DNA from 3 places in the Streptomyces sp. NPDC059008 genome. Region 2 is predicted to be linked to each of the others. Evidence: riboswitches for the same ligand, from Rfam matches in the RefSeq annotation. Region 2 holds a riboswitch; each other region holds the start of a gene.
What was found. Region 2 has a riboswitch for cobalamin ahead of ACFWZH_RS06765 (CoA-acylating methylmalonate-semialdehyde dehydrogenase). Riboswitches for the same ligand answer to the same signal wherever they lie in the genome.
Positions count from the first base shown of each region.

Region 1: another riboswitch for cobalamin. It lies ahead of ACFWZH_RS38115 (cobalamin biosynthesis protein); the one in region 2 lies ahead of ACFWZH_RS06765 (CoA-acylating methylmalonate-semialdehyde dehydrogenase).
Region 3: another riboswitch for cobalamin. It lies ahead of ACFWZH_RS09085 (HoxN/HupN/NixA family nickel/cobalt transporter); the one in region 2 lies ahead of ACFWZH_RS06765 (CoA-acylating methylmalonate-semialdehyde dehydrogenase).

Region 1 covers NZ_JBHYJC010000077.1:7,870-17,539, forward strand. Annotated here, with positions in the region: gene ACFWZH_RS38090 (VOC family protein) at 1-133, opposite strand, end outside; gene ACFWZH_RS38095 (cobyrinate a,c-diamide synthase) at 130-1,536, opposite strand; gene cobO (cob(I)yrinic acid a,c-diamide adenosyltransferase) at 1,544-2,140, opposite strand; gene ACFWZH_RS38105 (putative cobaltochelatase) at 2,140-4,269, opposite strand; gene ACFWZH_RS38110 (cobyric acid synthase) at 4,319-5,881, opposite strand; gene ACFWZH_RS38115 (cobalamin biosynthesis protein) at 5,878-6,864, opposite strand; cobalamin riboswitch at 6,994-7,144, opposite strand; gene ACFWZH_RS38120 (hypothetical protein) at 7,347-7,784, shown strand; gene ACFWZH_RS38125 (caspase family protein) at 7,790-9,670, shown strand, end outside.
Region 2 covers NZ_JBHYJC010000003.1:315,666-325,335, reverse strand. Annotated here, with positions in the region: gene ACFWZH_RS06790 (short-chain fatty acyl-CoA regulator family protein) at 1-110, shown strand, start outside; gene ACFWZH_RS06785 (enoyl-CoA hydratase) at 154-945, opposite strand; gene mmsB (3-hydroxyisobutyrate dehydrogenase) at 942-1,838, opposite strand; gene ACFWZH_RS06775 (enoyl-CoA hydratase/isomerase family protein) at 1,835-2,908, opposite strand; gene ACFWZH_RS06770 (acyl-CoA dehydrogenase family protein) at 2,908-4,053, opposite strand; gene ACFWZH_RS06765 (CoA-acylating methylmalonate-semialdehyde dehydrogenase) at 4,060-5,583, opposite strand; cobalamin riboswitch at 5,826-6,007, opposite strand; gene ACFWZH_RS06760 (alpha-amylase family glycosyl hydrolase) at 6,151-7,791, opposite strand; gene ACFWZH_RS06755 (carbohydrate ABC transporter permease) at 7,885-8,718, opposite strand; gene ACFWZH_RS06750 (carbohydrate ABC transporter permease) at 8,715-9,670, opposite strand, start outside.
Region 3 covers NZ_JBHYJC010000004.1:283,998-293,667, reverse strand. Annotated here, with positions in the region: gene ACFWZH_RS09115 (TetR/AcrR family transcriptional regulator) at 1-242, opposite strand, end outside; gene ACFWZH_RS09110 (cupin domain-containing protein) at 337-795, shown strand; gene ACFWZH_RS09105 (nucleoside/nucleotide kinase family protein) at 880-1,536, shown strand; gene ACFWZH_RS09100 (hypothetical protein) at 1,540-1,911, opposite strand; gene ACFWZH_RS09095 (MarR family winged helix-turn-helix transcriptional regulator) at 2,026-2,616, shown strand; gene ACFWZH_RS09090 (alpha/beta fold hydrolase) at 2,659-3,507, shown strand; cobalamin riboswitch at 3,635-3,850, shown strand; gene ACFWZH_RS09085 (HoxN/HupN/NixA family nickel/cobalt transporter) at 3,881-5,032, shown strand; gene ACFWZH_RS09080 (VOC family protein) at 5,060-5,560, opposite strand; gene ACFWZH_RS09075 (4-oxalocrotonate tautomerase family protein) at 5,916-6,131, opposite strand; tRNA gene ACFWZH_RS09070 (tRNA-Val) at 6,518-6,589, opposite strand; gene ACFWZH_RS09065 (hypothetical protein) at 6,731-8,116, shown strand; gene ACFWZH_RS09060 (DUF4383 domain-containing protein) at 8,322-9,029, shown strand; gene ACFWZH_RS09055 (FadR/GntR family transcriptional regulator) at 9,179-9,670, shown strand, end outside.

The sequences.
Region 1 (9,670 bases), on a different contig from region 2:
GGCTGCCGCCGCGCACCGGCCGCACCCCGGTCAGCTCCGCGACCTCGGCGACGGTGCCCTCCAGATCGGGCGTGGCATAGACGAGGTGGTCGAGGACGGCGGGCGCACCGGCCGTACCGGCGGTGCCCCTCACCGCGCGGCCCCGTACGCCGCCGCGCCCCGCGCCGCGCTCGTCGCCAGCCGGCCGGCCAGCGACGGCTCCGCCGCCCAGTGCACATGCAGATACGACGCATGCACCCCACCAGTCACAAAGCCCTCCACGCGCCGCTCGGGGTGGGTCAGCCCCCACGCCGGCTCCGCGCCCGCCCCCGGCTCCAGGACCGTACGGTGGAACTCATGGCCGCGCACCCGCGTCCCGGCCGCGGCCAGCGCGTTGTCCCGCAGCGCCACCGCCTCCCGGTAGCCGAGGGTGAGCCGCTCGGTCATCCGGGCCTCGGCGGGCAGCACCCCGCACATCGGCTTCCCGTCGATCGCGCGGGAGAGGTACAGCAGCCCGGCGCACTCGGCGGACACCGGCGCACCGGAGGCGGCCAGTTCGGCCACCGCGGCGCGCAGCGGGGCGTTCGCCGACAGATCCGGCGCATACACCTCGGGGAAGCCGCCGCCGATCACCAACCCGTCGGTGCCGGGCGGCAGTTGCTCGTCCCGCAGCGGGTCGAACGGAGCCACCTCGGCGCCCGCGGCGGCCAGCAGCTCGGCGTGCTCGGCGTACGAGAAGGTGAACGCGGCGCCGCCGGCGACGGCGATCAGCGGCGCCTTCGCGGCGCCGCCCGTCACGCCGGTGCCCGTCGCCGCCACCTCCGCCGCCGGATCCCACGGCGCGTCCGGCAGCTCCGGCACCGTACGGGCCAGCGCCAGCAGCGCCTGGAGGTCGCAGCCCGCGCGCACCCGTGCGGCCAGTTCGCGCACCGACTCCAGTGCCTCGGCCCGCCGTTCGGCGACCGGCACCAGCCCCAGATGGCGCGACGGCGTACCGGCCCGCCCGTCGCGGCGCAGCGCGCCCAGCACCGGCACCCCGGAGGAGTCCATCGCCTCGCGCAGCAGCTCCTCGTGGCGGTCCGAGCCGACCTTGTTGAGGATCACCCCGGCCAGCCGCACCTCCGGGTCCCACGACGCGAAGCCGTGCACCAGCGCGGCCACCGACCTCGACTGCGAGGACGCGTCCACCACCAGCACCACCGGCGCCCGCAGCAGCTTGGCGACCTGCGCCGTGGACGACAGCTCGCCCTTCCCCGACGCCCCGTCGAACAGCCCCATCACGCCCTCGACGAGCGCGAGATCGGCGCCCACCGCGCCGTGCAGGAACAGCGGTGCGATCCGGTCCGGGCCGCACAGATAGGCGTCCAGGTTGCGGCCGGGGCGGCCGGTCGCCAGGGAGTGGTAGCCGGGGTCGATGTAGTCGGGACCCACCTTGTGCGGCGACACCGTGAGCCCGGCCTCGGCGAACGCCGCCATCAGGCCGGTGGCCACCGTCGTCTTGCCCGCGCCCGACGACGGCGCGGCGATCACCAGCCGTGGAATCGACCCGTTGCTCATGCCCGGCTCACCATTCGATGCCCCGCTGGCCCTTCTGCCCCGCGTCCATGGGGTGCTTGACCTTCGTCATGTCCGTCACCAGGTCGGCGAAGTCCAGCAGCGGCTGGGGGGCGCCGCGCCCGGTGATGACGACATGCTGCGTACCGGGGCGGTCGCGCAGCACCGACACCACCTCCTCGGTGTCGATCCAGCCCCACTTCAGCGGGTAGGCGAACTCGTCGAGCACCAGCAGCTTGTAGGTCTCCGCGGCGAGGTCCCGCTTGACCTGCTCCCAGCCCTCGCGCGCCGCGTCCTCACTGGAGGCGATGTCGCGCTGCACCCAGGACCAGCCCTCGCCCATCTTGTGCCAGGCGACGGTGCCGCCCTCGCCGGAGTCGCCGAGCACCTTCAGCGCCCGCTCCTCGCCGACCTTCCACTTCGCCGACTTCACGAACTGGAACACCCCGACCGGCCAGCCCTGGTTCCAGGCGCGCAGCGCCAGCCCGAAGGCGGCGGTGGACTTGCCCTTGCCCTGGCCGGTGTGGACGAAGACCAGCGGGCGGTTGCGGCGCTGGCGGGTGGTGAGCCCGTCGTTCGGTACGACGGACGGCTGTCCCTGCGGCATTACGCGGCCTTCCTGTTGGCGTGATCGGTCCTGTTGCCCCGCACGGTCCGTACGAGGGCGGAGACGCTGTCGGCGCGCAGCTCGTCGAGGGTCACGGCCGTGCCCTGCAGTTCCCGGGCCAGTTCGCCCGCGAGCCCCAGCCGCACCGGGCCCGACTCGCAGTCCACGACCACCGAGGCGGTGCCCTCGGCGGCCAGCAGGCGGGCGGCGCGGGCGGCGCGGGCGACCGGCTCGGGGCCGCCGGTCGCCCGTCCGTCGGTGACGACCACCAGCAGCGGGCGGCGCGAGGCGTCTCGCATCCGCTCCACCCGCAGCACCTCGTGGGCCCGCAGCAGCCCCTCCGACAGCGGCGTCCGGCCGCCCGTCGGCAGCTGCTCCAGGCGCGCCGCACCCGCCTCGACCGACGACGTCGGGGGCAGCGCCAGCTCCGCGCCGGCGCCCCGGAAGGTGATCATGCCGATCTTGTCGCGCCGCTGGTAGGCGTCCAGCAGCAGCGAGAGCACCGCGCCCTTGACCGCGCTCATCCGCTTGCGCGCCGCCATCGAACCGGACGCGTCCACGACGAACAGCACGAGATTGCCCTCGCGGCCCTCGCGCACCGCCTCGCGCAGATCGTCCCTGCGCACGACCAGGCCGCTGCCCCGCCGCCCGCGCGCGTGCTGGTGCGGGGCCGCGGCCTGCACGGTCGCGGCCAGGTGCAGTTTGCCCAGGGCGCCCCGGGGGCGGCGGGCACCGGTCGTCCGGCCGTGCGCGGTACGGGCACGGGAGCGGCGGCCGTCGGCGCCCTCGCCCAGGCCCGGTACGTCCAGCCGGCGGGTCCGAAACGGCTCGGCGGCCCCGACGGCCGGCTTCTCCCCGGCCGCGCCCGCCTGAGGCCGGGGCTCGGGCTCGGGCTCGGACTTCTCGGGCGCCTGGGGGGACTCGGGGGCCTGCGGGGCCTGGTGGTCCTGCTGGTGCGGCAGTTCGGCCTCCGGCTGCTGCGGCGACTCCTGCGGCCCGCCCTCCCGCGGCGGCGGCGCACCGCCCGGACCGCCCCCGTCGGGGCCGCCGTCCGGACCGTCCGGCTCCGGGTCGTCCTCGCCGTCCGCGCCCTCGTCCGCCCCGCCGAACTCCTCCAGCGTCCGGTCGAGCTTGTCCTCGTCCAGGCCGGGGGCGTCGAAGGGGTTGCGGCGCCGGCGGTGCGGCAGCGCCAGCAGCGCCGCCTGCCGGACGTCCTCCTCCTGGACGTCCGTGCGTCCCGCCCAGGCGGCCAGGGCCGTGGCGGTGCGCGCCATCACGATGTCCGCGCGCATCCCGTCCACCTCGAAGGCGGCACAGGTCGCCGCGATCTGGCGGAGCGCCGCGTCGCCCAGCACCACATGCGCCAGCAGCTCCCGGGCGGCGGCGATCCGCCCGCGCAGCCCCTCCTCCTCGGCCGCCCAGCGCGCCGCGAAGCCGGCCGGGTCGGCGTCGTAGGCCAGCCGCCGGCGGACCACCTCCACCCGCTGCTCCGGCTCGCGCGAGGCCGCGACCTCGACCGTGAGCCCGAACCGGTCCAGCAACTGCGGCCGCAGCTCGCCCTCTTCGGGGTTCATGGTGCCCACGAGCAGGAAGCGGGCCGCGTGCCGCACGGAGACGCCCTCGCGCTCGACGTAGGAGGCGCCCATGGCGGCGGCGTCCAGCAGCAGGTCCACCAGGTGGTCGTGGAGGAGGTTGACCTCGTCGACGTACAGGATGCCGCGGTGCGCGTCCGCCAGCAGCCCCGGCTCGAAGGCCTTCACGCCCTCCGACAGGGCCCGCTCGATGTCCAGCGCGCCGACCAGCCGGTCCTCGGAGGCGCCGACGGGCAGCTCGACCATGCGCGTCGGGCGCTGCTCGACGGCGCCCGGCTCGTGCGGTCCGTCAGGGCAGCCGGGGTCGGGTGCGGCGGGCGCGCAGGCGAAGCGGCAGCCGCCGACCACGTCGACGGCCGGCATCAGGGCCGACAGCGCACGCACCGCAGTGGACTTGGCGGTGCCCTTCTCGCCGCGCACCAGCACCCCGCCGACCGCGGGGCTCACCGCGTTCAGCAGCAGCGCCAGCCGCAGATCGTCCATCCCGACGACCGCGGTGAAGGGGTACTGCGGGGTCGTGTTGTGCACCGTTGTCATGCCTTGTCATCCTCCACGTCGCCGGCCCGATCCGTCCCATGCGTACCCCTCATGGCGCCCCCGGAGGCACGAACGGCAGCCCCTCCGGCACCCCTTCCTCGATCAGCCGCCACAGCGCGTCCGTGTCCGCGTGCTCCTCGATCAGATCGCCCAGCCGGTCCAGCTGCTCCTCGCGCAGCGCGGCGAAGCTCGTGTCGGGGGCCGGGACGAACGCCCGCCCCGCGTCGGCCGCCACCCGCCGCAGGAACGCCCGGCGGAAGCCGTCGCTCTCCAGCGAGCCGTGCCAGTGCGTGCCCCACACGGAGCCGACCCGGCAGCCGTCCAGGCCGTGCCCTTCGTCATCGGAGAAGAACGCCTCACCGCCGGTCACTTCGGCGACGCCGTGGTGGATCTCGTACCCCTCCACCGGCTCGCCCAGCGCCCGCCCGGCTGGCCGCGCGAGGGTCTTCTCCGCCGCGAAGCGCACCCGTACGGGCAGCAGCCCCAGCCCCTCGACCGTGCCCGCCTTCGACTCGACCTCGTCCTCGATGCGCTCGCCCAGCATCTGGAAGCCGCCGCAGACGCCCAGCACCGGGCGGCCCTCGGCGGCCCGCCGGGCGATCGCGTCCGCGAGGCCGCGCTCGCGCAGCCACGCGAGCGCCCGGACGGTGCCCCGGGTCCCCGGCAGCACCACCAGGTCCGCGTCGGCCAGCTCCTCGGCCCGGTCCACGAACCGCACCACCACGCCGGGTTCGGCGGCCAGCGCGTCCACGTCCGTGAAGTTCGACATCAGCGGTACGGCGGCGACCGCGACCCGCAGCACATCGGCGCCGTGCGGCGGCGCCACGACGCTCTCGCGCACCGCGCCGCGCAGCGAGACCCGCAGGCCGTCCTCCTCGTCGATGCCCAGCCCGTGCGCGAACGGCAGCACGCCCAGCGTCGGCCGCCCGCTCAGCCGCCGCATCATCGCAAGGCCGGGCTCCAGCAGCGTCACATCGCCCCGGAACTTGTTGACGAGGTACCCCGCGACCAGCGCCTGGTCCTCCTTCGACAGCAGCGCCGTGGTGCCGAAGAAGGACGCGAACACCCCGCCGCGGTCGATGTCGCCGACCACGACGACCGGTATCCGGGCGGCCCGGGCGATGCCCATGTTGACGATGTCGGTGCGTCGCAGATTGATCTCGGCGGGGCTGCCGGCGCCCTCGCAGATCACCGCGTCATGGGTGCGCCGCAGCTCGGCCAGGCAGTCGGTCACGGTGCCGAGCAACTGCTCCTGCCGGCCCGCGTGGTAGCCGCGGGCGCTGAGCTCACCGACCGGCTTGCCCAGCAGCACCACCTGACTGCTGCGGTCGCCGCCCGGCTTGAGCAGCACGGGGTTCATCAGCGCGGTCGGCTCCACCCGCGCCGCGGCGGCCTGCATCGCCTGGGCCCGGCCGATCTCCGCGCCCTCGCGCGTGACGAACGAGTTCAGCGACATGTTCTGCGCCTTGAAGGGCGCCACGCGCACGCCCTGGCGCACCAGCCAGCGGCAGATCCCCGCCGTCACCACGCTCTTGCCGGCGTCCGACGTCGTACCGGCCACCAACAGGCCCCCGCCGACGGCCTTGCCGGACGCCCTGCTCCGCCCGTTCAACGGCTCTTCCTCCCGCTCCCGCGGCGCGCCGCCGCACTCCTGTGCCGCACCGCGCCCGCCACCAGCCGCCCCGCCACCGTCGTCGCCAGCGCCAGCGCGCTCACCTTCCGCGACAGCCGTACCGCCCGTTCGATGTCGCCGGCCGCGACCGGCCGCGCCCCGCCGTTGAGCACCGGTCGGTGCTCGACCCGCCCGGCGTACGCCAGCGTGCCGCCCAGCCGTACGCCCAGCGCACCCGCGAACGACGCCTCCACCGGGCCCGCGTTGGGGCTCGGGTGCGCCCCGCCGTCCGCCCGCCAGGCCCGCAGCGCGCCGCGCCGGTCGGGGCCGGCGAGCACCGCCAGCGCGGCGGTCAGCCGGGAGCCGGGCCAGCCGGCGAGGTCGTCGAGCCGGGCCGAGGCCCAGCCGAAGCGCCGGTAACGCGGCGACTTGTGACCCACCATCGCGTCCAGCGTGTTCACCGCCCGGAACGCCACCAGGCCGGGCACCCCGCCGAACGCGCCCCACACCAGGGCGCCCACCACCGCGTCCGAGGTGTTCTCGGCGACCGACTCCACCACCGCGCGGGCCAGCTGCGGCCCGTCCAGCGCCTGCGGATCACGCCCGCACAGATGCGGCAGCCGCTCCCGCGCCACGTCCAGGTCGCCCGCCGTGAGCGCCCCGCCGACGGCCCGTGCCTCCCGGCCCAGCGAGGTGCCGCCCAGCACGGCCCAGACCGTCGCCGCGGTCAGCGCGACCCGGGCGCCGCGGGAGCGTCCCGTGGCGCGCTGCAGCAGGGCGGCCCCGGCGGCCGCACCGCCCGCGCACAGCACGGCGTGTGCCGCTCCGTACCCGCGGTGGTCGCGCCACAGCCGGCGCTCCACGGCGCCCGCCGCCCGGCCGAACGCGGCCACCGGATGGCCGCGCCGCGGATCCGCCGCGATCAGGTCGGCGAGGAAGCCCAGGGCCGCGCCGCACGCGTATCCCGCGTGTTCGCCGCGCATCGGGTCAGACCGCCGTCAGGCCTCGAAGGGGCCCTGCGGGGGCGTGCAGTGGTGCTCTCGAAGGGCGGCCGGGCATGGCGGTATGTCCTCACTCAGGGTCCGCGCCCTGGCTCGACGTGACGGCGACAAGAGTCTCCTGGCTCCCGGATCGGCGTGGCCCCCGGCCTTCCAGTCCTGGTACGCCGTCAGACGTACGCGAGGCGGACCGTGGCCTTCGCTGGAGGAACGCTCCCCGGTGACAGTGGCGGGACCGCGCCGGATTCTCACCGGACTTCCTCATCTGTCGCCGATTGGCTCCGGCAGTCCACCACGCCCCGCGAAGGCCCGTCAACTCAACCTTGACCTGCGACGCAGCCCCGCGGCAGGCGCTGTGGCACGCGCCACAGGGTGGCGGCCGCGTCACAGACGGTTGCCTGTGCCCCTGATCCCACGTCACTATCAGTTGCACGGTGGCGAAGGGGCCGCCGGAAGGGGGCTGGGGGATGCCGGAGAGCGCCGGTCATCACGAGATCCGCATCAGGATCACGGGGACGAACAATCCGCAGCAGGACATCGACGACCTCCAGGTGTGGCTGGAGCGCGAACCCTGGCTGAGCCGCCGGGAACACGCCTGGGAGCAGCGGCCGCGCCCCGCCCACGAAGCGGCCGACACCGACGGTGCCGGCTCGGCCGGTCCCGGCGACATGGCCGTGGGAGTGGATGACCTGATCCTGGTGATCGTCGGCGCGGTCGCCGCCGAGGTCACCAAGGGGCTGGGCATCGCCCTGCGGGAGTGGCTGCGGCGCCGCAAGGAGGAGCGGGCCGAGGGCGAGGCGCCCGCCGTCGACGCCGGCACGGGCGGTGAGCTGCGGCCGGTCGGCGACACCGAACGCCCCGATCCGGGCGGACCGACGCGCGGGGGCGGCACCGGCGAGGGCTGACCCGGATGTCCGAATACGACGCGCGGGGAAAGATCAACCGGGCGCTGCTGGTCTGTGTCCACGACTACACCACGCTGACCGGCCTGCCCGCGGTGGAGGACAACGCCCCCGAGCTGCGGCGGGCACTGACCGCCACCGACCTGTTCACCGCCGACGAGGTCACGGTCTGCCGCCCCACGGAGCCCTGGGAGCTGGGGCAGGCCCTCAAGACCGCCGCCGACGAGGCGCGCGGTCTGCTGCTGGTGCACTTCTCCGGCCACGGCCGGGTCCGCAGCGACGGCGGCGATCTGCAGCTGATGGTCGGCGCCTCGGTGCCCCGGCAGAGCCACACCACCGTCTCCTGGCAGGACACGGTGCTCTCCTGCCTCGACAACGCACGGGCCGAGCGCATCGTGATCGTCCTGGAGTGCTGCTACGCCGGCAACGCCGACGGGGCCTTCCACTCCCTGCGCAAGCCCATGTCGCTGCTGATGGCCGCCCAGCCCAACCGCCGGATCTTCAGCGGCGACGAACCGGCCGGCGGCAGCCTCTTCACCCGCGCCATGGTGGAGATCCTCGAACACGGCCTCCCCGGCCGACGCTTCGTCGCCTTCGAGGACCTCGTACGGGAGCTGCGCACCCGGCTCGCCGACGAGCGGACCCCGATGGGCGACGTCTGGGAGCCGCGCTCCGCGAAGCAGAACACCCTCGACGACGTCGTCCTGTCCTTCGCCACCCCCGAGGTCCGGCTGCCGACGCCGCCGCGGGTCCGCTTACGCCGCTGGTTCAACCAGCACCTCCGGCGCCGGCTGCGGCTCCTGCTCGTGCTGGGCGGCGTCCTCGCGCTCACCGCCGCCACCCTGGTCACCCTGCACGCGCTGCGCCCGCCGCCGGACTGCCCGCCCGCCCTCGAACTGCGGCTGCTCACCGCCCCGGAGGCCGAGCCCACCCTGCGCCAGGCCGCCTTCGGCTACGAGATGTCCGAGCTCAACACCCGCCCGCTGCACGGCGAGGACGATCTGCCCGCGGGCTGCCGGCGCGCCCAGATCACCGTCTACTCCGCCGCCAAGGACCAGGTCGACCAGGGCTTCGCCGCCGCCGACCGCTGGCAGGGCCAGGCCCAGGGCACCGGCAAGGACCTCAAGGACACCAAGGGCACCGACCCCCTCCACCGGCCGGGACCCCAACCCGACCTGTGGGTCCCCGAATCCACCGCCGACTATGAGGAGGCCCGTCGCGGTATGCCGCCCACCGGATCCCCCGCGACCCTGCACAACACCGGCCCGGTCGCCTACAGCCCGCTGGTCGTCGGCATCCCGGCCACCGAACGGCTCACCGACGTCGAACCCGTCGGCGCCTCCTGGCAGGAACTGCTCACCGGCACCGACAGCGCACACCGCGATCTGCGGCTGCTGCGCCCCAGCCCCGTGCTCTCCGGCACCGGACTGCTGCACACCATCGGCCTCTACCTCGCCAACGACGGCTCGCACATCGACTCGTCCGGCGCCCCCGACCCCGCCCTCGCCGAGAGCGCCGAGCAGCGGCTCTCCGCCCCGGGCAGCCAGTACGCCGGCAGCACCGAACTGCTGTGCTCGCTGCGCCCCGACGCCGCCGGGGGCACCCCCGGCACCGGCCGCGGCGCCCGCTCGGCGCCGCTGGTCTCCGAGAAGTCCCTCGCCGACTTCAACCTCGGCCACGCCATCGGCGGCTGCCCCGCCCTGGGCTCCGCGCCGCCCCCGGGCGACCGCTACGCCGCCTACTACCCCAAGAACGTCCCGGCCCTGGACCACCCGCTGATCCGGGTCGACTGGCACGGCGCCGGGGACGCCGCCCCCCGGCAGGCCGCGGCCGACCGCTTCGCCGACTGGCTGCGCGCCCCGGACGGCGGACAGCGCGTCCTCACCGAG
Region 2 (9,670 bases):
AACGCCGTGACTGCGCGCAGCGGGCCAGGCCCCCGGCCGGCGGGCGGCTGGCCATCGACCCCGACCGGCGCGCGTATGTGCCGTATCCGGTGGAGTCGAGCGCGCCGTGACGCCGTCCCGGGGCTCGGTCCGGGCCCCGGGACGGGCGGCCGGTCAGCGGTGCCGGAACTCGGGCGGCCGCTTGTCGACGAAGGCGCTCATGCCCTCCTTCTGGTCGGCGGTCGCGAACACGGCGTGGAAGAGGCGGCGCTCGAAGCGGACGCCCTCGGTGAGCGTCGTCTCGAAGGCCCGGTCGACCGCCTCCTTCGCCATCATCGCCACCGGGAGCGACATGCCCGCGACGGTCTCGGCGACCGCGAGGGCCTCGTCGAGGAGTTCACCGGCGGGCACCACGCGGGAGACCAGTCCGGCGCGCTCGGCCTCGGCCGCGTCCATGGTGCGCCCGGTCAGACACAGCTCCATCGCCTTGGCCTTGCCGACGGCCCGGGTCAGTCGCTGGGAGCCGCCGATGCCGGGGATCACCCCGAGTGTGATCTCCGGCTGGCCGAAGACGGCCGTGTCCGCGGCGAGGAGGACGTCGCAGAGCATCGCCAGCTCGCACCCGCCGCCGAGGGCGTAGCCGGCGACGGCGGCGACGGTCGGCGTACGCAGCCGCCCGAGCCGGTCCCAGGCGCCGAACCAGTCGCCGAGGTACATGTCCATGTAGCCCTGCGGCCGCATCTCCTTGATGTCGGCCCCCGCGGCGAACGCCTTCGCCGAGCCGGTGATCACGATGCAGCCGCAGTCGGGGTCCCGGTCGAGCTGCTCGGTGGCGGCCACGACCTCGTTCATCACCTGGAGGTCGAGGGCGTTGAGCGCCGCCGGGCGGTTCAGGGTGAGCAGGGCGGTGCGGCCCTTGCGTTCGACGCGGATCGTCTCGTACGCGCCCGTCGATGGTGTGGTCATGCCCGCTCTCCGCTCTGGTTCCTGATCGTGCGCACGACGCCGGAGAAGTCCTCGGCGGCATCCGCCCCTCGGGCGTGGGCGGCGTACAACTCGGCGGCGCGGAGCCCGAGTTCCGCCCGGATGCCGCCCGCGCGAGCGGCGTCGGCGGCGAGGCCCAGGTCCTTGGCCATCAGGGAGGCGGCGAATCCGGGCCGGTAGTCGCGGTTGGCGGGACTGCCCGGCACTGGTCCCGGTACGGGGCAGTTCACGGTCAGCGCCCAGCACTGTCCGGACGCCGTGGAAGCCACGTCGTACAGGGCCTGGTGGGACAGTCCGAGGCTCTCGCCGAGGACGAAGGCCTCACTGACCGCGATCATCGAGACGCCGAGGATCATGTTGTTGCAGATCTTGGCGGCCTGGCCCGCGCCCGCGCCGCCGCAGTGGACGGCCCTCTTTCCCATCGCCGCCAGCAGGGGTTCCGCCTCGGCGAACTCCGCCTCGCCCCCGCCCGCCATGAACGTGAGCGTGGCCGCCTCGGCACCGACGACCCCTCCGGAGACCGGGGCGTCCAGGGACCGCATTCCGGCGGCGGTGGCCCGCTCGTGGGCGGTGCGGGCGTCCGCGACGTCGATGGTCGAGCAGTCGACGAAGAGGGTGCCGGGGCGGGCGGCGCCCAGGACGCCGTCGTAGAGGTCCAGGACATGGCGGCCCGCGGGCAGCATGGTGATCACCACGTCGGCGTCCGCGACGGCCTCGGCCGCGGATCCGGCGGGCTCGACGCCCGCCCCGGCGGCGGTCTCCAGGACCGCGGCCACGAGGTCGTAGGCGCGCACGCGGTGGCCCGCCGTCACCAGGTTGGCGGCCATGGGGCCGCCCATGTGCCCGAGACCGATGAACGCGATGCTCCTGGTCACCAGGCCACCTCCTGTGCGGCGCCGGCGCCGAGCCCCAGTTCGCGGGGGCCGAGGGGGGCGAAGAAGCGCTCGACGTCGGCGTCGGAGACCTCGGTGAGTGTGACCGGGGACCAGCGCGGTTCGCGGTCCTTGTCGACGACCTGGGCGCGGATCCCCTCCACCAGATCGGGGGCGGCGAGGGCGGCACAGGAGACCCGGTACTCCTGGTCCAGGACCCGTTCCAGCGGGCCGAGCCGCCGGGCGCGGCGCAGGGCGGCCAGGGTGACCTTGAGGGCGGTGGGCGACTTCGCGAGCAGTGTCTTCGCGGCCTCCTTCGCGGCCGGGTCACCATGGGCGAGGAGCCGGTCGACGATCTCCTCGACGCTGTCGGCGGCGTAGCAGGCGTCGATCCAGTGCCGCCGACCGGCCAGCTCTCCTTCCGGCGGCGGTTGCACATGGCGGGTGAGCGCTTCTCGTACGGGTGTGCCGGCGAGGTCGTCGACGAACTGCCGCAGTGCGCCGGACGGTACGTAGTGGTCGGCGAGCCCGCACAGCAGGGCGTCGGCCGCGCCGATCTGACCGCCCGTGAGCGCCAGGTGCGTGCCGAGTTCGCCGGGCGCGAGGGTCAGCAGGTAGGTGCCGCCGACGTCCGGGACGAAGCCGATGCCGGTCTCGGGCATGGCGATGCGGGACCGCTCGGTGACGACCCGGACGCTTCCGTGCGCGGAGACGCCGACCCCGCCGCCCATCACGATGCCGTCCATGACGGCGACATACGGCTTGGGGTAGCGGGCGATGCGCGCGTTGAGGTGGTACTCGTCGCGCCAGAAGGCCGCCGAGGCGGCGCCGTCGCCGTCGCGGGCGTCGTCGTGGATGGCGCGGATGTCGCCGCCCGCGCACAGGCCCCGCTCCCCCGCGCCGGTGACGACCACGGTCTCGACGGCCGGATCGTGCTCCCAGGCGGTCAACGCCTCGTCGATCCGGCGCACCATCGGGTGCGTGAGGGCGTTCAGGGCCCGGGGGCGGTTGAGGGTGAGGTAGGCGGCTCGTCCGGCGGTGTGCAGCAGTACGGGTTCCTCGGCGGCGGTCATCAGAACGCCTCCGTCAGGCCACGGGCCACGATGACGCGCATGATCTCGTTGGTTCCTTCCAGGATCTGGTGGACCCGCAGGTCGCGGACGATCTTCTCGATGCCGTAGTCGCTCAGGTAGCCGTAGCCGCCGTGCAGTTGGAGGGCGCGGTCGGCGACGGAGTAGCCGGTGTCGGTGGCGAACCGTTTGGCCATGGCGCACAGCTGGGGTGCCTGCGGGTCGCCGCGGTCGAGGGCCTGGGCGGCCTGCTGGACCAGCGCGCGGGCGGCGGCGAGTTCGGTCGCCATGTCCGCGAGGCGGAACCGCAGCGCCTGCGCGTCGAGCAGCCGCCGCCCGAACGCCTCCCGGTCGGCGAGATGGGTCAGGCTGCTGTTGAGGGCGCTGCGGGCGCCGCCGAGGGAGCAGGCGGCGATGCCGAGCCGGCCGCCGTTCAGACCGTTCATCGCGATGCGGAAGCCGTGCCCCTCGCGGCCGAGGAGCCGGTCGGCGGGCAGTCGGACACCGTCCAGGACGACCTGCCGGGTGGGCTGTGCGTTCCACCCCATCTTCCGCTCGTCGGGGCCGAAGGACAGGCCGGGGTCGTCCTTGTCGACGACGAACGCGGAGACTCCGTCGGGACCGTCGTCACCGGTCCGGGCCATCACGACGTACAGCTGGGAGGCGCCCGCGCCGGAGATGAACTGCTTGACCCCGGTCAGGACGTAGGTGTCGCCCTCGCGGACGGCCCGGGTGCGCAGGGCCGCGGCGTCCGAGCCCGCGCCCGGTTCGGTGAGGCAGTAGCTGGCGAGGTCGTCCATGGCGCACAGCCGGGGCAGCCAGCGGTCGCGCTGGGCGTCGTCGCCGTAGTGGTCGATCATCCAGGCGACCATGTTGTGGATGGAGAGGTATCCGGCGATGGACGGACAGCCGGAGGCCAGGGTCTCGAAGACGAGGACGCCGTCGGTGCGGGCGAGGCCGGAGCCGCCCGACTCCTCACGGACGTAGACGCCGCCCAGTCCCAGGCCGGCGGCCTTGCGCAGGACGTCCACGGGAAAGTGCTTCTCACGGTCCCAGTCGAGGGCGTGCGGGGCGAGGTGGTCCTGGGCGAAGTCCAGGGTGGTCTCGACGAGGGCCTGTTGGTCCTCGGTGAGCAGGGTGCTGGTCATCGTCGGTCACCCCATCGTGGGAATCGTGAAGCTCGCGCCCTCGCGCCGGCCTCCGGGCCAGCGCGAGGTGACGGTCTTCGTACGGGTGTAGAAGCGGATCGCGTCCGGGCCGTGCTGGTTCAGATCGCCGAAGCCGGAGCGCTTCCAGCCGCCGAAGGTGTGGTAGGCGACCGGCACCGGGATGGGCACGTTCACCCCGACCATTCCGGTGTCCACCCGGCGGGTGAAGTCCCGGGCGGTGTCGCCGTCCCTGGTGAAGATCGCGACTCCGTTGCCGTACACGTGCTCGCTGGGCAGGCGCAGGGCCTCCTCGTAGTCGCCGGCGCGGACGACGGACAGCACCGGCCCGAAGATCTCCTCCTGGTAGATGCGCATGTCCGGGGTGACCCGGTCGAACAGGGAGGCACCGGCGAAGAAGCCGCTCTCGTGTCCCGGCAGGACGAAGTCCCTTCCGTCGACGACGAGTTCGGCCCCCTCCTGAACGCCGAGGTCGACGTATCCGCGCACCCGGTCGACGGCGTCCCGGCCGACCAGCGGGCCGAGGTCCGCCTCCGGGTCGTCGCTGCGGCCGATGCGCAGCCGCCCGATGCGCTCCGTCAGGCGTGCCACCAGGGCGTCGGCGGTGTCCTCGCCGACCGGGACGGCGACCGAGATCGCCATGCAGCGCTCGCCCGCCGAGCCGTAACCGGCGCCGATCAGGGCGTCTACGGCCTGGTCGAGGTCGGCGTCCGGCATCACGATCAGGTGGTTCTTGGCGCCGCCGAAGCACTGGGCGCGCTTGCCGTGTGCCGCCGCGGCGGCGTAGACGTGCGCGGCGACGGGCGTTGAGCCGACGAAGCCGAGGGCGCCGACGCGGGGATCCTCCAGGAGGGTGTCGACGGCTTCCCGGCCCCCGTTCACGACGTTGAGGACACCGGGCGGCAGGCCCGCCTCCAGGAACAGTTCGGCCAGCCGGAGCGGCACGGACGGGTCGCGTTCGGAGGGCTTGAGAAGGAAGGCGTTACCGCAGGCCAGGGCGGGCGCCGCCTTCCAAAGAGGGATCATCGCGGGGAAGTTGAACGGGGTGATGCCGGCGGTCACGCCGATGGGGGCGCGCAGGGAGTGGACGTCGATGCCGGTGCCGGCGTTGTCGGTGAACTCGCCTTTGAGCAGGTGCGGAATGCCCGCGGCGAACTCGACGACCTCCAGGCCGCGTTGGAGGTCGCCGTGCGCATCGGCGATCGTCTTGCCGTGCTCGGAGGAGAGCAGGCGGGCCAGCGCGTCCCTTTCCTGCTCGACGAGCTGGAGGAATCGCAGGAGCACACGGGCTCGGCGCTGCGGGTTCCATCCGCCCCACTCCCGCTGCGCCCGGGCGGCGTCGGCGATGGCGGCCTCGGTCTCGGCGCGGCTCGCGAGGGGGACACGGGCCTGTACCCGACCGGTGTTGGGGTCGTACACGTCGTCGTAGCGCCCCGATGTCCCCGGGGTGCGCTTGCCGCCGACGAAGTGGGTCAACTCGCGCACGGAGGCGCGGTCGTGTTCACGGACCATGAATACCTGCTCTCGTCAGGGGGATCCGGACGGTTCCGGAGGGGATCCGGGATGGCGCGCCCGCCGGGGCACGGGCGAGGTGGCGTCCGTGGGGGGGCTGCGCGAGATCGCGTATGGCGGAGGCCTCAGACGACGGGAGGGTCGTGACGGAGGAATCCTGGGGAGTCCGATGCCCGTCCGACGGGTCCGCCGGGGTCCTGGACGCATACCGGTGCCATGCGTGTCTGCTCCATCCTCGTGGAAAACACGGAACATCCCGCGGCCGGTATCCTGACTCCCGGATCAGCGCACGCCGCCCGCCTTCCCGACCTCGTGCTCGTCAGTGGCGTTCTGCTCGACGACGTACTCCCCGGTCACAGTGGCGGGACCGTGCCGGAATCACACCGGCTTCCCTGCACCGCGGGCCTTGGCCCCGAATATATAGTTGGACGCCCTAGTAAATCCAGTCCCTTCAGCCCGGGAGTGGGGCCTGCTGCCCGAGCGCATGCGCGAAGGGCGACCGTCCGGCCTGGAGTCGGCCGGTCGGTCGCCCGTCCGCACAGTCGGCGCCGTTGCGCCGTCACACCGTCACAGCGCCAACCAGACCGCCTCGTCCGCCCCCAGTCGGCCGTCCTCGAGGTGCCCGCTCGCCAGCACCACCGCGTCGTGCTCCGGGAGGCGGTACGGCTCGGAGGAGAGGTTGACGACACAGGCGAAGCCCGGCTCGCGGGTGAAGGCGAGGACTCCGGGTGGGGTGTCCAGCCAGGTCAGGCCGGAGTCGCCGAGTGCGGCGTGGTCCCGGCGCAGGTGGAGGGCGCGGCGGTAGAGCTCCAGCATGGATGTCTCGTCGCCGGTCTGCGCCTCGACGCTGAGGGCGTGCCAGTTGGCCGGCTGGGGCAGCCAGGGCGCGCCGGTGGCGTCGTCGGGGCTGAAGCCGAACGGTGCCTGCTGCCCGGACCACGGGATCGGGACGCGGCAGCCGTCGCGGCCGGGGTCGGTGTTTCCGGAGCGCTCCCAGATGGGGTCCTGGAGCACGTCCTGGGGCAGGTCCTCGACCTCCGGCAGGCCCAACTCCTCGCCCTGGTAGACGTATGCGCCACCCGGCAGGGCGAGCATCAGCAGGGCGGCGGCGCGGGCGCGGCGGATGCCGAGTCCGAGGTCGAGGGGGCCCTCCGGCCGGTAGGGCACATTGGCGGTCCACTTCCTGACCACCGCGCGCCCGAAGCGGCTGGGGTGGCGTACGACGTCGTGGTTGGAGAGCACCCAGGTGGCGGGGGCGCCGACGGCGCCGAGGCTGGCGAGCGAGCTGTCGATGACCTCGCGCAGCGCCCCGGGGTCCCAACTGGTCATCAGGAAGTCGAAGTTGAAGGCGGTGTGCAGGCCGTCGCGCCGGACGTAGCGGGCGAGCCGCTCGGGGTTGGGCGCCCATGCCTCGGCGACGAACTTGCGGTCGCCGGGGAACTCGTCGGCCACCCGGCGCCACGAGCGGTAGATCTCATGCACCTCGTCGCGGTCCCAGTGCGGGTGGTCGACCGGAGCCTGGTCCTCCGGGGAGCCCGGGTCCGCAGGGACCGGCAGGTCGGGCAGTTCGGGGTGCTTGATCAGGCCGTGCGCCACATCGATACGGAAACCGTCGACGCCGCGGCGGAACCAGAACCGCAGGATGTCCTCGAACTCGGCGCGTACCTCCGGGTTCTTCCAGTTGAGGTCCGGCTGCTCGGGGGCGAACAGATGCAGGTACCACTGTCCGTCGGGCAGCCGTGTCCAGGCCGGACCGCCGAAGCAGGACTTCCAGTCGTTGGGCGGCTCGGCACCGTCCGGGCCGCGTCCGTCCCGGAAGACATAGCGCTCGCGCTCCGGGCTGCCGGGCCCGGCGGCCAGCGCGGCCTGGAACCATACGTGCTGGTCGGAGGTGTGGTTGGGCACGATGTCGGGGATGACGCGGATGCCGCAGCGGTGCGCCTCCTCGATGAGCGCCTCGGCCTCCGCGACGCTGCCGAACAGCGGGTCGATCTCCCGGAAGTCCGCCACGTCGTATCCGTGGTCGGCCATCGGCGACTTGTACCACGGGTTGATCCAAATGGCGTCGACGCCAAGGGACTTGAGGTAGGGAAGACGTGAGCGGATGCCTGCGATGTCACCGATCCCGTCGCCGTTCCCGTCGGCGAAGCTGCGGATGTAGACCTGGTAGATGACGGCGCTGCGCCACCAGGGTGCGGTGCTGGGCATGGTCGGGCGTACTCCTTGGGGAAGAGTGTGCGGAAAGCGGTACGGAGGGCGGGAGGGCCGGGGCCTGTCCGACCCTGGCCCATCGGACCGGCCCTACTTCGCCGCACCTGCGGTGAGGCCGGCGACGATCCGGCGCTGGAAGATCAGCACCATGATCACGAGCGGGACGGTGACGAGGACTCCGGCCGCCATCTGGCTGCCGAACGGCGTCTCGAACTGGGTGGCCCCGGAGAACTTCGAGATCGCCACGGGTGCGGTCTGCATCTCCGCCTTGTTCGTCATCGACAGGGCGATCAGGAACTCGTTCCAGGACGCGATGAAGGTGATGATCGCGGTGGTGAAGATGCCGGGCGCCGCCAGCGGGATGATGACCTTGCGGAAGGCCTGGCCGCGGGTGCAGCCGTCGACCATGGCCGCGTGCTCCAGCTCGTCGGGCATCTGCCGGAAGAACGCGGTGAGGTTCCACACCGCGAGCGGCAGGGTGAAGGACATGCTGGGCACGATCATCGCCTGGTAGGTGTTGATCCAGCCGAAGTCGACGAACATCTTCAGCAGCGGGACCGTGATCGACACCACCGGGAACATCGAGGTGGCGATGATCAGGGTGAGCACCAGACGCTTGAGCCAGAACTCCAGCCGCGCCATCGCATAGGCGGTGAAGGTGGCGAGGACCAGCGCCAGGACAGTGGTGATACCGGCCACGACGACGCTGTTGAGCAGGGCGCGGGTGAAGGACTGGGAGGGGTCGAGGACCGCGAGGTAGTTCTCGAACGAGAAGCGGGTGGGGATCAGCGAGTTGTCGAAGATGTCCGACGTGCGCCGGAGACTGGAGACCAGCATCCAGTAGAACGGTGCGAGGCAGTAGGCGACGACCAGGGCGACCCCCGCGTACAGCAGCCACTTGCGCCAGTTCAGCGAGTTCGTCATGCCGCCACCCCCGTGCGCAGACGCAGGCGTCGCCGGCCGCGCCTGGGGGCCGCGTCGTCGTCCGCGACGACATTGGCGCCGAGCAGCCGGACGAAGGCCAGCGCGATCAGGAAGACATAGACGAAGAGGATCACCGCATAGGCCGCGGCGGGTCCGAACCGTACGTTCGCCGCCTGGTCCTGGGCGAGCATCGACAGCGTCTCCACGGAGCTCTTCTGCGCGCCGATGAGGATGTACGGCAGGTCGAACATGCGCAGCGCGTCGAGCGTCCGGAAGAGCACGGCCACCAGCAGGGCGGGCTTCACCAGGGGCAGGGTGATGTGCCAGAACTGGCGGAGCGCACTCGCCCCGTCGAGCTTGGCCGCCTCGTAGACCGCCTTGTCGATGACCTGGAGGCCGGCCAGTACCAGCAGCCCGATGAACGGCGCGGTCTTCCATACGTCGGCGATGATGACCGCGACCTTGGCGTGGAAGCCCTCGGTCGTCCACAGCACGTGCTGGCCGGTGACGGCGTTGGCGATGCCGTCGCTGTTGAAGATCCATCGCCACAGCAGGCCGCTGACGGCGGTGGGTACCGCCCACGGCACCAGGATGCCGGCCCGTACCAGGGCCCGGCCCTGGAACGCGCGGTGCATGACCAGTGCCATCGCCACTCCGATCACGGCCTCCAGCGCGACCGTGGTGACGGTGAGGAAGGTGGTGTTCCAAAACGCGTTCCAGAACCGGGCGCCCGCCTCACCGAAGATCGCGGTGTAGTTCTCGGCTCCCACGAACGGATCGGTGTCCCGGACGAATCCGGTCGTCGGGTCGAGTCCGGGGGTGCCGAACAGCGAGTCCTTGAGGGCCACGATCGTCGGGTAGAGGACCACGATCGTCAGCACCAGCAGTGTCGGGGAAATCAGCAGGGCTGCGAGCCGTCCGGACCCGGTGGTCGCCTTGCGCCGTCGTCCCG
Region 3 (9,670 bases), on a different contig from region 2:
AACTCCACGATCTCCGCCTGGCGTTGCTCCCCCACAGCGGCGATCAGGGCCGCCCTGCTGGGGAAGTGCCGGTAGACCGTTCCGACGCCCACCCCCGCCGCCCGGGCGACCTCGGGCATCTGTGCCTCGTCGCCCCGCGCGCGGAACACCTCCCGCGCGGCGTCCAGCACACGGGTGCGGTTGCGCTCGGCGTCGGCGCGCGGCCTGCGCTGCGGGGTGGGGGAGGTCGAAGAGGCTGCCACATCGCCGATGCTACTGCTACGCTCCTCAAACGGAATCGGATTCCGATTCCACTTTCCGCCCTGCGCACCCACCAGGAGAGGACCGGCGATCACCATGCCCGAGGAGCGATTCTTCGTCCTGCGGCCCGGCGAGCGACGCCCGGGCCGCGTGCCCCTGCCGCCCGGCTTCGGCGTCAAGGCCCGTACGCACGACACCGAGGGCCGGCTCGCCATCCTGGAGAACCAGCTCGACGTCGACATTCCGCCGCATGTCCACCACCACGCCGACGAGTTCGTCTACGTCCTCGAAGGCGAGATGGAGGTCGACTTCGACGGCGCCACCCACCGCCTGACCGCGGGCATGTGCGCCCTGCTCCCCCACGGCGTCCCGCACGCCATGCGCAACGCCTCCCAGCCGCCCGCCCGCTGCCTGCAGATCTCGTCACCGGGCAGCTGGGAGGAGTTCGTGGAGGACATGTTCGAGGCCGGGCCGGTCGTCATGAAGGGCGGCCACCCCGACCTCGCCCGCCTCAACGCGATCGGCGCGAAATACGGCATGGAGTACTACGACTAAGGCGCGGCGGCCACGGCCGAGGCACCGAGGGAGCCGGACCGATCCGCCGCCGGCCGGCCGCCGATCAGGCACGATGGCCCCATCATGGATCCCCGGCACCTCCTCTCCCGCGCCCGCCGGCTCGCCGGCTCCGCGACCCCCGCACGACGCCGACTGCTCGGCATCACCGGCCCACCGGGCGCCGGCAAGTCCACCCTCGCCGCCCACCTGGTGGCGGAGCTGGCCGGGCAGGCGGCGCTCGTCCCGATGGACGGCTTCCATCTCGCCGAGGCGGAGCTGCACCGCCTCGGCCGCACGGACCGCAAGGGCGCGCCCGACACCTTCGATCCCGCCGGGTACGAGGCACTGCTGGCGCGCCTGCGCACGCCGGAGCCGGACACCACCGTCTACGCCCCGTCCTTCGACCGTCGCATCGAGGAGCCGGTCGCCGGCAGCATCGCCGTCGCACCACACATCCCGCTCGTCGTCACCGAGGGCAACTACCTCCTCCTCGACTCCGCGCCGTGGCCACGGGTCCGCGCGCTGCTCGACGAGGTCTGGTACGTGGAGCTGGACAACCCGGAGCGAATCCGGCGGCTGATCGACCGCCATGAGCGCTTCGGGCGCCCACGCGCCGACGCCGAACGGTTCGTGCACACCTCGGACGAGGCCAACGCCCGCCTCGTGGCGGCGACTCGCGACCACGCCGACCTCGTCATCTCCTTCGCCCCCGAAACGGCCCCCGCCCCGTCCGGCGACTGACCCCTACCGCCGCCCGCCGGCCAACAGACCGACCACCGACAGCGCGCCCCACCCCACGGACACCGCGGCCGCCTTCGCCCTCCGGTCCCGACCCGGCAGCGTCGCACCGACCAGGACGGCGTCCCCGAGATCCGCCGCGATCCTTATGTACGCGGCGGTGCGCAGCGCCGGCCCCTCGGGCGCCAGCGCGAGCGCGAGCCCGCTGGCCACCTCCCGCCAGGCCAGCGGGCGCAACGAGACCCGGGTGGCCCGCTCGACCCTTCCCTCACCGTCGACCAGCCCCGAAGGCCGCGCCAGCAGATCGGGCACCGCCGTCACCGCCACCCCGTACACCGCCGTGGCCACCCCGACCGCACGCAACAGACCGACCTTCATCCGCTCTCCCGCTCTCCCTCGCCGACGCCTTCCGCCCTCACCGCCTGCTTCCCCTCAACTCCTTTCCGCATCAAGCCCCTTCCCAAACGACATCATCGATGTCATCATGACATCATGAGTGTCAATGAGGGGGATGCCGCAGAGCATGGCACCGACGCGAACGGCGCTGGAGCGCACAGCTCCACCGCGCGCGACGCCGACAGGGAGGGGACCGACGGACCCCCTCCCGCCGAGGACCTGCTGTACGGCGTCATCAGACGCCTTTGGCCGCTGCACCGGACGGTCGTCCGCGCGGTGGAGCGCGAGCTGACGGACACGGGCATGACCGCCGGTGAACACGCATTGCTGGACGCCCTGCACAGCGAAGGCCCCAGGACCGTGCCGCAGTTGGCCCGCTCCATGGGGCTCGACAGACAGCCGGTGCAGCGCTGGGTGAACCACGCCGCGGAGCTGGGCCTGGTCGTGACGACACCCAACCCCGCACACCGCCGCTCCTCCCTGATCGAGCTCACCGCCGAGGGCACGGCGGCAATACGCGGGATCCAGGAGTTCGAGGCGACGGAGCTGCGACGACGACTGGCCGACCTGCCCGCCGAGGACGTCCGCACGACCCTGCATGTACTCGACCGACTCGGCGAGGAATTCCGGCACCTGGCGAACGGCTCACACGTTCCACCGGAGAATGCCGACATCACCGACAAGTAATGTCAGCACCACGCATCTCACGCGCAAAGGACGGTCCGGAGCATGACCCGAGCAATCACCGACTGGTCCGAGGTCGACAACGGCCTCGTGCCGGTCGACAGCGGCGAGCTGTTCTATGAGACGGCCGGCTCGGGTCCCGCGGTGGTGCTGCTGCACGGCGGCATGCTCGACCAGCACATGTGGGACGAACAGTTCACCTGGCTGGTGAACTCCGGCCTCCGCGCGATCCGCTACGACTTCCGCGGCCACGGCCTGTCCTCCACGGTGGACGGGGACTACGCCAACCACGACGACCTGTGCACGCTCCTGGACGCGCTCGACGCCCCCAGCGCCGTCCTCGTCGGCCTCTCACACGGTTCGCGGGTCGCCCTCGACACCGCGATAGCCCACCCGGACCGGGTGACGGCCCTCGCGCTCGCCTCCCCCGGCATCAGCGGCCGCCCCTTCACCGACCCCTTCGTCCTGGAGCACATCAAGGAGCAGGTCGCGGCCATCGGCGCACCGGACGGCGCGGAGCGCTATGTCGAGCACTTCCTGCGGATGTGGGTGGACGGTCCGCATCGCGAACCATCCGCCGTGCACCCGGGGTTCCGTGAGCGGATGCGCGCCTCGGCCACGGCCAATGTGGAGGTGCATGCCGACGGGCTGGGCGCCGGGATGCCCCTTGAGGTCGGCGCCGCGGACCGTCTCGGCGAGATCCGGGTGCCGACGGTCGTGCTCGACGGCGACCTCGACAGTACGGACATCTCCGCCAACGCCCACGCCATAGCGCTGGCCGTCCCCGGCGCCCGAAGAGTCCGAATACCGGGCGCGGCCCATATGGTCAATCTGGAGAACACCGGGCTCTTCGACCGCGAACTGCATGCCTTTCTCTCGTCCTTGGAGTACTGACCCGGCGCCCCTGGCCCACCGGCCCCGCCGGAGCCCCGGCCCTCCCGGCGACCACCGGCCGTGAGTCCGCTGCCACTGGCCCGCACCTCCACCCGTCCTCCTCGACAGATCCCGCACTCCCCGGCAGATAGAGTGACCGAGCCGTGGTGTTCGGGAAGACCGGTGCCGGACCTTGTGTCCCAGGCCGGAGCGGCCCTCGCCACTGTGATCGGGGAGTTTCCAGCCCTTTCCGTATGCGCATGGCGCGCGTACGGCGCCACTGACCGCAGCCCGCGGCCGGGAAGGCGGGGAGGGACGCGTGCACCCGTAAGCCAGGAGACCGGCCACGGCATCTCACGAAGTGATCCACGAGGTGCTGGAGCGTGACCGCCGGATGGCCCTGTCCACCGATACCCCGAACACCCCTGCCCCCGCCGCGTTCCGGTGGCGCCGGCAGGACACCCTCCGTACCGCCGGTCTGATGGCCGTCATAGCCGGTCTGCACGTCGTCGCCTTCGGCGTGCTCTTCCTGCTCGTCGTCCCGCACCACTACTCCGTGGGCAGCCAGGTCTTCGGCGCCGGACTCGGCATCACCGCCTACACCCTCGGCATGCGGCACGCCTTCGATGCCGACCACATCGCCGCGATCGACAACACCACCCGCAAGTTGATGGCCGACGGCAAGCGGCCGGTCTCGGTGGGCTTCTGGTTCGCGCTCGGCCACTCCAGCGTGGTGGTCGCGATGGCCGCCCTCGTGGCGGGCGGCGCCCAGCTCGCCGGGACCCTGCTCAACGACGAGTCCCGTACCCACCAGATCCTCGGCACCATCGGCACCACGGTCTCGGGGACGTTCCTCTACCTCATCGCCGCCCTCAACCTCATCGCGTTGGCCGGGATCTGGCGGGTCTTCCGCGGTATGCGCGACGGCCGGTACGACGAGGCCGAGCTGGAGCAGCGCCTCGACTCGCGCGGCTTCATGAACCGCTTCCTGGGGCGCTTCACCCGCTCGATCTCCCGCCCCGGCCAGATGTTCCCGCTCGGCTTCCTCTTCGGGCTCGGCTTCGACACCGCGACCGAGGTGACCCTGATGGTGATGGCGGGCAGCGGCGCCGCGGCCGGCCTGCCGTGGTACGCGATCCTGTGCCTGCCGCTGCTGTTCGCCGCCGGGATGAGCCTGTTCGACACCCTCGACGGCACGTTCATGAACTTCGCCTACCAGTGGGCGTTCTCCAACCCGGTGCGCAAGGTCTACTACAACCTCACCATCACCGGACTGTCGATCGCCGTCGCCTTCTTCATCGGCACGATCGAGCTGGTGACCGTGCTGCACGACAAACTCGCCCTCGACGACCCGCTGACCGGCTGGATCTCCAGCCTCGACCTCGACAACGTCGGCTTCATCATCGTCGGCCTGTTCGTCGTGGTGTGGGCCGCGGCGCTGGCGTACTGGCGACTGAGCGGCGTGGAGAAGCGCTGGGCGCAGCGAGCGGAGGCGGCGGACCGGGCGAAGCCCGCAGAGCAGGCGGCACCGGCGTCGGACTCCTGAGGCACGGCGCGCGGGCCGCGCCTCACCTCACGTGGCCGAACCGGCCGCGGCGCCCGTCACCAGATCCGGCCCCCAGCGCCTCAGCGCCACCGCCAGATCCAGCGGCCGCAGCCGGTCCGCCACCTCCGGCCCCGGCCAGTCCTCCCGCGGAACCCGCCACATCACCTCGAACTCGTTGCCGTCCGGGTCCCTGGCGTACAGGGACTTGGAGACGAGGTGGTCGGTGGCGCCGACCAGGGCGCCGCGCTCGCCGAGCCGCGCCTCGGCCGCGGCGAGTTCGCCGAGCGTGCCGACCTCCCAGGCCAGGTGGTACAGCCCGACGCGCCCGGCCTCCGGCCCCGGCGCGTCCGCCCCTACCGCGAACAGCCCCAGGTCGTGATCGTTCAGCGAGCCGGGCGCGCTGAGGAAGGCCGCCCGCCCCGGTATCTCCACATCCACGGTGAGCCCCAGCGCCTCACCGTAGAAAGCCACCGCCCGTGCCACATCCCGGACGTACAACACCGCGTGATTGAGCCGTCGTACGGCCATGAACCCGCTCTCCGATCTCCCACCACGACACCACGTGGCCCATTTACTTGAAACTTCAAACTACTGTGGACGATACACCCCCACACGCCACAAACAACAGCCCCCAGCGGCCCCCGGAGCACCTCCACCCCCGCCACCCCACCGCCCCCGGGCACGAAAACGGCCCCCGACTCAAACGAGCCGGGGGCCGCTGACCTCACGGTCCACCACTACGGGCACCACAGGATCCGAACCTGCGACACCTACTTGCAGGAGAGCCTCTGCTCCCAGGCCGATGCCTCGGGGCGGGCCTCCAGGCCACGGATGTGCTGCCGCCTGGCGACCGGCAGGAGCTCGAATACCCCCACCGGCCGGGCTAGCCGGCCCTCTTCGCCCGAACGTCCTCGGCCGTCAGGGCCTTACCACCGACTGCCCATTCGCCGCTGGGCGTCTCGGTGACCACCACATGCGTCACCGGTCGCAGTGCCTCGCCTTCGATGGCGATCAACGCCTCGGAGACATCTTCGACCATCTTCTGCTTCTCTTCGGGGGTGAATACTCCGGCGATCACCTTGATGTCGATGAATGGCATCGGATGCCTCCCACAGATGGTGAGATCGAGCCGCCATGTCGCCTTGGCACCAGGGCCGAATGCGGTGTGGGCTTCGCGTCCTCTTCGGAGAGAAGGGCACCGGCGAGCCGCGCGCTGACTCTCGCAGCCTGCCCGAACAACACTCGCAGGCGGCGCCCGGTCCCCGTCCGGCCGGCCCGGTTCACCGTCGAGCGGCGACGCCGATCGCCAACCGCCGCTGCCGGCCTTCCGGCGCTGACATGCTGCTACCAGTGTCGCAGATCAACCCCTGTGACGTGCGGCAGCGCGGTTCGGATGGGCCGCGCATCCACGGCAACAAACGATCAAGGCCCAGGAATCCGAGTACATATCGGATGGCCTGGGCCTTCGTCGTTTCGCGTGGTGAGTGGGCACAGACGGATTTGAACCGCCGACATCTGCTTTGTAAGAGCAGCGCTCTACCGCTGAGCTATGCGCCCTGGTCGAGCCGACAGACTACCTTGCCTTCGGGGCTGAACTGCAAACCAGTGCGCGAAGTGCGAACTTACCGGCCGGTGTGTTCGTTTCCGGTGAGTGGGAGAATGGCATCCGTCCTGGGGCGAACCGATCGGGAGAGGGAAGTGACGGCGACACACACGCAGCCGCATGAGCAGCGAGAACGCCGTCGCGCGCGTGGAGGCCCGGTCCGGGATGCGGTGACGCTCGCGTTGCTGCCGTTGCCGTTGCTGATCGCGTTGGCCCCGATGGCGTTCGCCGGTGGGGGGACGCGTCGCTGGTTCGGGCGCGGGGAGAGCCAGCGGGCCGATGCGCAGGCCGCGAAGGATGCCGCAGCGGCGGCCTTCTACGAGCTGGACACCGCACACCGGGATCTGCGGATCTCCATAGAGACGATCACCGCGGTGGACAGTTCCCCTCAGGCTCAGCGGGCCGCGGCGGACTACGAGGGCTTCGGGCGGCGGATCGACGAGGTGAGTCACGGCTATATCACCGCGGTCGACTCCCATGATCTCGACCGTGATGATCTGGACGGCGCCGCGATGACACGGGCGCGGGCCGATCTGACGCGGGCCAAGGAGGAGCTGGACCGGGTCAAGGGCGACCTCGACCGGTTCGCACAGGGGCTGGGGCCGCTGCTGCAGTCCGCCGAGACGCAGCTCGCGCAGCTCGCCCCGGCGGTGGAGCGGGCGCGGCAGGCGCTGCTGGCGGCGAGCAACGCGCTGGACGCGGTCCGGGCCCAGGGCATGCGGGCGGACGATCTCGCGGCCCGGCTGGCGGCGCTCGGGCCGGAGCTGACCAAGCTCAATCAGGGCGCCGGGCAGCACGGCGTACAGGAGACCATCCGGCGCGCCGACGACGTGCTGCGCAGGTCCGAGGGCATACGGGCCGAGGCCGAGCGGTTGCCGGCGAAGGCCGCGGAGATCGACAAGCGGCTGGTGTCACTGCGGACCCGGGCGCAGGCGATCACGACGCGCGCCGGGAAGGTCGATCCGGTCCTCAGCGAGCTGCGGCGGCGCTACAGCGCGGCATGCTGGCAGGACCTGCAGCACGTCCCGGAGCAGGCGGCGCAGTCCGTGCAGCAGGCCGAGGTCAAGCTGCGGGAGGCGCAGCAGGCGCGGGACGAGCAGCGCTGGGCGGATGCCACGAGCCGGCTGGCGACCGTACGGGCGCTGCTGGACTCCACCGACGACGCGGTGTCTGCGGCCGGTGACCGGCTGCAGCGGCTCGATGCGGTGTCGTTCGACCGGCAGAAGGAGGTCGAACGGACCCGCTTCGCCCTCCGGGACGCGCAGCGGCTGGCGATGGCCGGGCGCAGCACCCCCGACCCGCGGCATGCCCGCCCCCTGGACGACGCGGTGGCGCGGCTCGACCGCGCGGTCGCCGGTCTGGAAGGGCGGCATCCGGACTGGTGGCACTTCCTGACGGAGACGGAGGCCGTGCGGCAGACGGCGGCCCGGGTGGTGCAGGAGATCCGGGACGCCAGGGGCGCGGCGGGGACCGCCGGCTGAGGCTGGCGGCTTCGCCCAGGCGACGCTGAGTGCAGTTCCCTGCCGGGGCAGGAGTCGCCCCGTTCCGGAGACGTTCTTCCAGGTGCGATGGCGTGAAGCGGCCCTTGGGCGGATCCTGGAGATTGAGTACGGCCCAGGCGGCACATCTGCGCGAAGGAGGCCGGACATGGCTACTGGGGCTACTGGCCATACCCTGCACGGGCCCATGGGGCGGTTCCACCGGGCCAAGGGGCACCGTCGTGCCCGGCTCGACGAGCATCTGCCCGTGGATCACGGGCTCAGCAAGGTCTACCGCATCGGCGCCGGGCTGATGGGCCTGGTGCTGGTCGCATTCGGCATCCTCGGACTGACCCACCACATCGGCTTCTTCGACACCGGCGGCGACACCGTCGCGGGGCTGAACACCAACGGTTCCCTGAGCGTGCTGTCGATCGTCGTCGGAGCGATCCTCTTCGCCGGCATGGTGATCGGCGGGAACTTCGCCTCGACCCTCAACATCGTGTTCGGCGGCCTCTTCCTGCTGAGCGGATTCGTGAACCTGGCGCTGCTGGACACCGGCGCGAACTTCCTCGCCTTCCGCATCCAGAACGTCCTGTTCAGCTTCGTGGTCGGGCTGATGCTGCTGGTCTTCGGGATGTACGGACGGGTCAGCGGCGGCCTCCCGCAGGACAACCCTTACTGGCGCGCCCGACACCCGGATGAGGCGGAACAGTTCGACCGCGGCCAGATGCACCCGGTAGCCGGCATGACGGCCGGCCGGCTGGTGGCGCGCCGGAAGATGCAGGGCGCCCCGCATGCCGGGCGCGGCTCGTTCGGCCCCGGTACCAGTAGCAGCATCACCCGAAGGAGCACCGGTGCCGGCTCCGGGAGCACGGGCACCGGCGCGGGCGACTCCGGCGGCAAGGGGGCCTGACCGGGGCGAGGGACACGTCAGGGCGTACCGAGGTGGGATTGGGGTGCTCGGTACGCCCTGACGACCGGTGCCGGCAGGCGGCGGGTGGTTCGGGGGCAGGGGGAGGCGGGGCGCGGGGACCAGGGGCAGGGGGAGCAGGGAGCAGCACCATGAGCCGGTCGGAGCGCGCCGCCTCCGCCGCGGGCCACGGAGCGCACGGCGCGACGGTCGAGGCGCTCGCCAGGCGGATCCTCCAGGGCACCTACGGCGAGGGGGAAACCCTGGTCATGCCGGAGTTGATGGCGGAGCTGGACGTCAGCCAGACCGTACTGCGTGAGGCGGTCAAGGTACTGACCACCAAGGGGCTCCTGGGCACCCATCAGCAGCGCGGCACCTTCGTCCGCCCCCGGGAGGAGTGGAATCTCCTGGACACGGACGTGCTGCGCTGGAAGCTGGCGGCCGGGGTGTCCTCGGACTTCTTCGCCGACGTGCTCGAACTGCGCCGCTCCATCGAGCCGGCCGCGGCCGCGCTCGCCGCCGAGCGCCGTACCGACGACGATCTGGCCGCACTGGACGCCGCGCTGAGCGCGATGGCCGCGACCGACGACGATCCGGTGCTGCTCGTACGCGCCGACGCCTCCTTCCACACGGCGATGCTGATC